DNA from 2 places in the Sporosarcina sp. P16b genome. Region 1 is predicted to be linked to the other one. Evidence: riboswitches for the same ligand, from Rfam matches in the RefSeq annotation. Region 1 holds a riboswitch; the other holds the start of a gene.
The links. A riboswitch is a leader RNA that binds a small molecule or an ion and turns the genes downstream of it on or off. The one in region 1 is predicted to bind S-adenosylmethionine.

Region 1 (4,205 bases):
ACATGGGCTGGAGTTTCAGACGTGGTCTTCACGTACAAAGAGCGACAGGATATGCGGCGTATGATGAAACGTGTCATCGGTGGCACGCCGAATAATCAACCGGATGCGTATCGTGAAAGGTCGGCACTATTCCAGATAGAGAATATCGATATTCCGACACTGATTATCCACGGGACTCTTGACACGAATGTATCTTTCCAACAGGCAATATTGTTAGAGAATGCATTACGTGATGCGGATAAAGAGTTTGAAACTTGGTACTTGGAAGGCTATACGCATTATATTCCTCCTGAAATGAATCGACTGCTTGTGAAAGAAGCAGTAAATTGGATGAAGCGGCAATGATGAACATTTGCTAGCTTTTATGTGATTACAATAAAGACGCAAAAAGAGGCTGACCAGATTGGTCAGCCCCTTTCGTATGACATTATTTAATGACAGGTGGTCCGCCTTTGATTGCGATGTCTTCGGAAACATGAGAAAACTTCTTGAAGTTTTCACGGAAAGCATCAGCCAAACGGTTTGCTTCTTTATCGTATTCTTGTGGATCTTCCCAAGCATCACGAGGGTGTAGAACGTCGCTTGGCACACCTTCGATTTCAAGGGGCATATTTAATCCAAAGATTTCGTTCTTCTTTGTTTCTATATTATCCAACTTACCAGCGATTGCTGCGCGTACCATCGTACGTGTATAGCCTAAGTTCATACGTGAACCTACACCATAGATTCCGCCAGTCCATCCTGTATTCACGAGGAATACTTTTGAACCATGCTCATCTATTTTCTTTCCAAGCATCTCTGCATAGGTTGCTGCAGGGAGTGGGAGGAACGGTGAACCGAAGCAAGTAGAGAATGTTGGTTCAGGAGCAGTGATTCCACGCTCAGTTCCAGCAAGTTTGGAAGTGAAACCGCTCAAGAAGTGATACATTGCCTGTTCTTTTGAAAGAATAGAAATCGGAGGCAATACGCCAGAAGCATCAGCTGTAAGGAAGATGATGTTCTTCGGATGACCAGCAACAGATGGTGTCACGATATTATCAATGTTTTCGATTGGATATGCAGCACGTGTGTTTTCAGTTAATGATTTATCATCATAATCGGGAATGCGCGTTTCTTCATCTAGTACTACGTTTTCTAAAACAGCACCGAAACGAATGGCTCCGAAAATTTCAGGTTCTTTTTCAGCAGAAAGGTTAATACATTTTGCGTAACATCCACCTTCAATGTTAAACACGCCATTATCAGACCAGCCGTGCTCATCGTCACCAATAAGTTTACGGTCAGCATCTGCCGAAAGCGTAGTTTTACCTGTTCCAGATAGACCAAAGAACAAAGCAACATCGCCTTCTTCTCCAACGTTTGCTGAACAGTGCATGGATAGGATATCTTGCTCGGGTAGTAAGTAGTTCATAACAGAGAAAATAGATTTCTTCATTTCCCCAGCGTACTCTGTTCCACCAATTAAGACAATTCGCTTTTCAAGCGATAAAATGATGAACGTTTCAGAGTTTGTGCCATCCACTTTTGGATCCGCTTTAAATGAAGGGGCTGCCAAAATGGTGAATTGCGATTCATGTGCTTTCAATTCTTCTTCAGTTGGACGGATGAATAGTTGGTGAACGAACTGATTTTGCCAAGCTAATTCATTAATAACCTGGATAGACAATTGGGAGTCTTTATCTGCTCCTGCAAATCCTTTAAAAACAAACAATTCGTCTTTTTTCTTCAAATGTTCAATGACTTTTGTGTATAATGAATCAAAGATCTCCTCTGAAATCGGACTGTTTGTGCTACCCCAATCTACTTTATCCTTAGACACTGCATCTTCAACGATGAATTTGTCCTTAGGTGAGCGTCCTGTATATTTACCTGTACGAGCAGTGATCGCACCGTCAGCAGAAAGTTTAGCTTCGCCTCTTGCCACTGCTTTTTCCGTTAGTTCTGCCACAGACGCTTGGATCGTCACGTTGCTTCCACTAAGAAGACTTTTTAAACTATCATCAATTTTTGCAGATATCATGTTTACATACCGTCCTTTGCGTAGTCGATTTATTTTTATCTTACTAAGAATATCCTAATTCGTAAATAGTATAACACATTAAGAATATTAATCTATACTAATGGAAAACTCAAGTGATTTGGAAGAAATAATTTGACAAAATCCAAACTTTTTAATACGATGTGACATGAACGGATACTCTTATCCCGAGTTGGTGGAGGGTACAGGCCCTGTGAAACCCGGCAACCTGCAATAGACGTAAGTCTAACGCGAAGGTGCCAAACCTGAAGCAAGGTTTAATTCCTTGGACGATAAGAGTGAAAGGTGCTGCGCGTGAAATTTTGCCTTTTACTCATGGATTGAATATGAGTGGAGGGCTTTTTATATTGTCTAGCCCTGAATCCTTATGGTATATGCTTGACGTCTAGGCGTGGAACTTTACCAGGGACTTATGAGAGTACCGTATCATGATGCTTAATATAGGGGGAAATAACATGACAAACCGTCGACTGTTTACATCAGAATCAGTTACAGAAGGCCATCCTGACAAGATGTGCGACCAAATTTCAGATGCAATTTTAGATGCGATCCTAACGGAAGATCCAAATGCGCGTGTGGCATGTGAAACGAGTATAACGACTGGACTCGTATTAGTAATGGGAGAAATCACTACGACAACGTATGTGGATATTCCAAAAGTCGTTCGCGACACTGTTAAAGAAATTGGGTATGTTCGTGCGAAATACGGCTTCGATTACGAAACGTCCGCTGTACTTACTTCCATTGATGAGCAATCACCCGAAATCGCTGCAAGTGTCAATGTGGCACTCGAAGCACGTGAAGGCTCTATGTCTGATGAAGAATTAGAGGCAATCGGTGCAGGAGACCAAGGCCTGATGTTTGGATATGCATGTAATGAAACGCCAGAATTAATGCCTCTGCCAATCAGCCTGTCTCATAAATTGGCACAACGCCTGGCACAAGCTCGTAAAGAAGAACTTATTTCCTATTTACGTCCTGACGGTAAAACACAAGTAACGGTAGAATATGACCAAGATAATAATCCTGTGCGAATTGACACAATCGTTATTTCCACACAACATCACCCTGAAGCAACACTCGAGCAAATCGAGCAGGATATAAAGAATGTTGTTATTGATGCAGTCGTTCCAAAGAACTTATTGGACGAGCATACTAAATACTTCATTAATCCTACTGGCAGCTTTGTCGTTGGTGGCCCTCAAGGAGACTCTGGATTGACTGGACGTAAAATCATCGTTGATACGTATGGTGGATATGCCCGTCATGGTGGCGGGGCATTCTCGGGGAAAGATGCTACGAAAGTGGACCGTTCGGCTTCTTACGCAGCGCGTTATGTGGCAAAGAACATCGTTGCAGCTGGACTGGCTGAGCACTGTGAAGTTCAGTTGGCGTATGCTATTGGAGTAGCTAGCCCGGTTTCTATCTCGATCAATACATTTGATACCGGTATACTATCGGAGACTCAATTAGTAGAGTTCGTACGTGAATTATTTGACCTTCGACCGGCAGGAATTATTAAAATGCTTGACCTACGTCGTCCAATCTACAAACAAACGGCAGCATACGGTCACTTTGGCCGCACTGATATCGAATTGCCATGGGAGCAGACAGATAAAGTGGAAGCGTTGAAAGATCTTGCGAGTACAGTACGTGTGAAGCAATAAAGTAATGAGTGCAGAAAGAGGAATCATTTCCTTTTTTCTGCACTTTTTAATTCTTTGCCGGTGAAATACGAAAAGGAATCATTTCATAGTCTGCCTCTTCATAAGCCCTTTGCAATCCTTTATCCTCTATATCTTTTTTCAAGATTGTCTTCTGTTTTACTTCAATATCAAAAGAATAGCTAAATGGAAAACCCTCCACTTTAATAGTGTGCTGATCTGCAAAGTATATCCCAATTCGTCCTATCGGTAATGAAGGGAAAATACCAGTAGAAGGAATACCATCACGAAAGAATATATGTTCATTCGCTTTGTCGACACCTGGATCATTCACACAACAATATAAGGAAAAGTTGTCTCCAAGCTGAAGCAGAGCAAAATGCATTTCAAAAAGTTCCTTATCAAAACCTTCGACTTCTTTACATAATCGTTCACGACGATTCAGTTCACCCTCGATAAATTGCTTAGCTTCTTTTTTATCGTTACCCTGTATAAACTGTTCA
Region 2 (4,205 bases), on a different contig from region 1:
AACGGTATATCCTTTTTCCTCAAGTCCAGGTTGTATTGCTTTTTTTAGCATGTCACTATAAGGACCTGCAGTTGCACCAAAGTGAATATTTTTATCGTCATCCGATTTTTCAGTAGACTTTTCTTCTCCACAAGCCGCTAATGCCGCAACTAACGCAGTTAGAATGAATGCAAGTACCAGTTTCTTCATAATCCATCTCTCCCCTATTATCTTTTATCTATCATTTTTGAAAAACGATCCCCACCAAATTGAATCAACTGCACCAGTACAATTAGAATGGCGACGGTGACAAGCATAATACTGTCATCATATCGGTAATAGCCAAAACGTATTGCGAGGTCCCCAATTCCACCTCCGCCAACAAATCCAGCCATTGCTGAATAGGCAACTAAGTTGATTAACGTCAGTGTAAGTCCTTGGATAATACTCGACTTTGATTCAGGCAATAACACATTCCAAATAATCATCCAGGGCGAAGCACCCGTTGAAATTGCTGCTTCTATAACCCCTTTATCAATTTCACGCATGGATGTTTCAACAATCCTTGCAAAGAAAGGAATGGCTGCAACGGAAAGCGATACACTGGCAGCTGCTGGTCCAATCGTACTTCCGACAATCAGTTTCGTCAAAGGTATTAGAGCCACAAGTAGTATAATAAATGGGATAGAGCGAATGATGTTGACGAGAAACCCAACCACCGAATTAATTGCACGATTCTCTAAAAATAATCCTCTATCTGTTGTAAATAACAGAACGCCAAGCGGCAATCCAATAATCAGCGCAATCGTAAGTGAGATGCCGATCATGTACAATGTTTCACCAAATGCTTTTGTAATATCCGGCATGAGGTCCATGATGTGAGATAGATCAAACATGTTGTCGGATCACCTCCACTTGTGCGTTTTGTTCAAGTATGTATGCAATCGCTTGCTCCACTTCTTCACGCTCACCTTGTAACTCCATCAAGAAAATCCCAAGTGCTCGTTCTTGAATATATTCAATCGAACCATGCAGGAAGTTTCCTTTGACCTTATATTTCTGCATCGTATCGGAAATTACACCCTCCATCGCTACTTCACCTTTAAATGTGATTTTTATCAATGTACCGACCAAATTGGACATGACGGCTTCAGGAATATCGTAAGACACCACACTGCTGATAAACTCCTTCGTTAATGGTTGAACTGGATGAGAAAAGATGTCATATACTTGCCCTTCTTCTATCACTTTTCCGTCTTGCATAATCGCCATGCGATCACAAATCTCTTTTACCACATTCATCTCGTGCGTAATTAAAACAATGGTGATATTCATTTCTCGATTGATCTTTTTTAACAATCGTAAAATGGACATGGTCGTGTTAGGGTCCAGTGCGGATGTCGCTTCATCACAAAGCAAAACGGATGGATTATTGGCTAGTGCTCTCGCAATACCAACGCGTTGTTTCTGTCCCCCGCTTAGCTGGGCAGGATATACATTGCGTTTGTCAGACAGCCCCACCATTTCGAGAAGTTCCATTACACGGCTCTCTATTTTATCTGAAGGCATTTTTGCTGCTTGTAAAGCGAATGCGATATTTTCGAAAATGGTCTTTTGACTAATTAAATAAAAGTGTTGAAAAATCATTCCGATCTTCAAGCGTGCCCGCCGAAGCTTGATTCCTGAAAGTTTCGTTAAGTTTACACCATCTATTAAAATAGTGCCGCTCGTTGGCCTTTCCAACAAATTCAAACAACGTATAAGAGAACTTTTTCCGGCCCCTGAATAACCGACAATGCCAAATATTTCTCCAGTCTCGATGTCTAGTGATACGTCATCTACACCTTTTATCACTTTTTCTTTTGTCTGATATTCCTTAGACAAATGTTGAAATTGGATCATGTTCTCACTTCTTTCTACATTCAAGTAAATACTAATCATCAACAGTTGGTTATAGTTTATTTCTAAATAAAAAAATCTTTCATTTTTCTAAATGAAAGAGGGACTGAAATATTCTCAGCTTATCTCTCAGATGGAAAACCATACTGTAGGATTTGGCACCTTCCTTGTATTATGCAAGGGGTTGCTGGACATCATCGGGCCATTTCCCTCCGTCGCTCTTGATAAGAGATTGCTATTAAATTATATGCATAAAACATATACTAATCTGAATTAATAAAACTGTCAAGGTGAATAACGCCAATTCATCAGAATATCCGACTTATTCTATCAGTTTTAAATTCCATTAACTAGTTTTGGCAATTCTCTAGAATCGAATAACCATCCTTCTATTGAAAAGTCTAGTATGATCTATGTATACTTAACGCACATACCCTATCAAAGAAAGAAGGAATAGACTATGGCATTATCCAACCGATTACAACAACTCCCTCCGCATTTCTTTACATTATTATTAAATAAAATAGAAAAGGCTATGGATGAAGGCAGAGATGTGATTAACCTAGGACGTGGAAATCCTGATCAGCCAACACCTCCTCATATTATTAAAGCATTACAAGAAGCAGTTGAAGATCCAGCTACACACGGTTATTCTCCATTTCGGGGGACACTTGCTTTAAAACAAGCAGTCGCTGAATATTATCAGCGTGAATACAATGTCACGATTGATCCCGAAACAGAAGTTGCGGTACTTGGCGGTACAAAAATAGGTGTCGTAGAACTACCTCTTGCTATTATGAATGAAGGTGAATTATTATTGCTGCCAGACCCGGGTTATCCTGATTACTTATCCGGCGTCAGCTTAGCAGGTATTCGATATGATACGATGCCGCTACGTAAGGAGAATGGATTTCTCCCTGATTACGATAAATTAACGGATGATCAGAAAAAAGATGCCAAGCTCATGTACTTAAACTATCCAAGTAATCCAACGGGTGTTACAGCCACACCCGAGTTTTATGAAAAAACGGTGGCATTTGCCAAAGAACATCAGATTGCGGTCTTACAAGATTTTGCGTATGGTGGCATTGGTTTTGAAGGTAAGAAACCGATTAGTTTTTTACAAACTGAAGGAGCAAAGGAAGTCGGCATTGAAATGCTATCTCTTTCCAAAATATATAATATGGCTGGCTGGCGAGTCGGTTTTGCAGTCGGCAACTCTGAAATAATAGAAGCATTAAATGTATTGCAAGACCATTTATTCACTGGCATCTTCCCAGCAATTCAACGTGCAGCTATTGAAGCATTGACGGGTCCCCAACAATGCGTTGAAGAGCTAGTGGCGCTCTATGAAGGGCGTCTGACGGTATTGCTAACGGAATGTGAACGCATTGGTTGGGATGTTACAGCTCCTACAGGCTCATTTTTTGCTTGGCTTCCTGTCCCGGAAGGCTTTACAAGTGAAACCTTCGCTGACTTATTACTGGATAAAGCAGACGTCGCGGTATCGCCAGGGAACGGATTTGGTGTATACGGAGAAGGATATATTCGTGTCGGGTTGTTGGAAAGTGAAGACCGGTTGCAAGAAGCAGTTCGCCGCATTGAAAAGCTCGGTTTATTTAAGTAACAAGATATAATTCCGCTATCACTTCATTATATAAAAAGCCTCCTTACTCATACCAGTATTTCTGGAATGGCAAGGAGGCTTTCACATGTATAAATAAATCATTTAAGCTATAGATTTTCTGAAATACATTAATCAAGTTCTACGTTATCCAGTAATGCACGCACTTCATCTGTCGTATTTGTATTCATTAATTCATTTCTAAGTTCAGCTGCCCCACGGAATCCTTTAACATAAATCTTAAAGAATCGACGTAATGGTTTAAACAATCGTGGTTCAAGTTCTGTCGAGTATTTATCAAAAAGATCTAAATGAAGGCGCAAAAGATCCAGCAATTCTTTATGATCATGCTCTCTCTTCACTTTTTCAAATGCAAATGGATTATTAAAAATTCCACGTCCAATCATAACCCCATCGACGCCGTACTTTTTCACAAGCTCCATACCCATTTGACGATCGAGAATATCTCCATTGATCGTCAGCAACGTGTCGGGCGCTATTTCATCACGAAGTTTCTTAATCTCCGGAATCAATTCCCAATGCGCGCTCCCATTACTCATTTCTTTGCGAGTACGAAGATGAATCGACAAGTTCGCAATATCTTGCTCCAGTACATGTCTAAGCCATGTGTGCCATTCCTCAATGTCTGTATAGCCAAGACGAGTCTTTACACTAACAGGTAATCCGCCAGCTTTTGCTGCTT

Region 2: another riboswitch for S-adenosylmethionine. It lies ahead of CSV77_RS09105 (methionine ABC transporter ATP-binding protein); the one in region 1 lies ahead of metK (methionine adenosyltransferase).

Annotation. Positions count from the first base shown of each region.
Region 1 covers NZ_PDYO01000021.1:20,676-24,880, reverse strand. Annotated here, with positions in the region: gene CSV77_RS15315 (alpha/beta hydrolase family protein) at 1-345, shown strand, start outside; gene pckA (phosphoenolpyruvate carboxykinase (ATP)) at 428-2,020, opposite strand; SAM riboswitch class I at 2,198-2,317, shown strand; gene metK (methionine adenosyltransferase) at 2,494-3,705, shown strand; gene CSV77_RS15300 (DUF3891 family protein) at 3,752-4,205, opposite strand, start outside.
Region 2 covers NZ_PDYO01000006.1:37,480-41,684, reverse strand. Annotated here, with positions in the region: gene CSV77_RS09115 (MetQ/NlpA family ABC transporter substrate-binding protein) at 1-189, opposite strand, end outside; gene CSV77_RS09110 (methionine ABC transporter permease) at 207-875, opposite strand; gene CSV77_RS09105 (methionine ABC transporter ATP-binding protein) at 868-1,881, opposite strand; SAM riboswitch class I at 1,998-2,109, opposite strand; gene CSV77_RS09100 (pyridoxal phosphate-dependent aminotransferase) at 2,339-3,505, shown strand; gene CSV77_RS09095 (tRNA dihydrouridine synthase) at 3,634-4,205, opposite strand, start outside.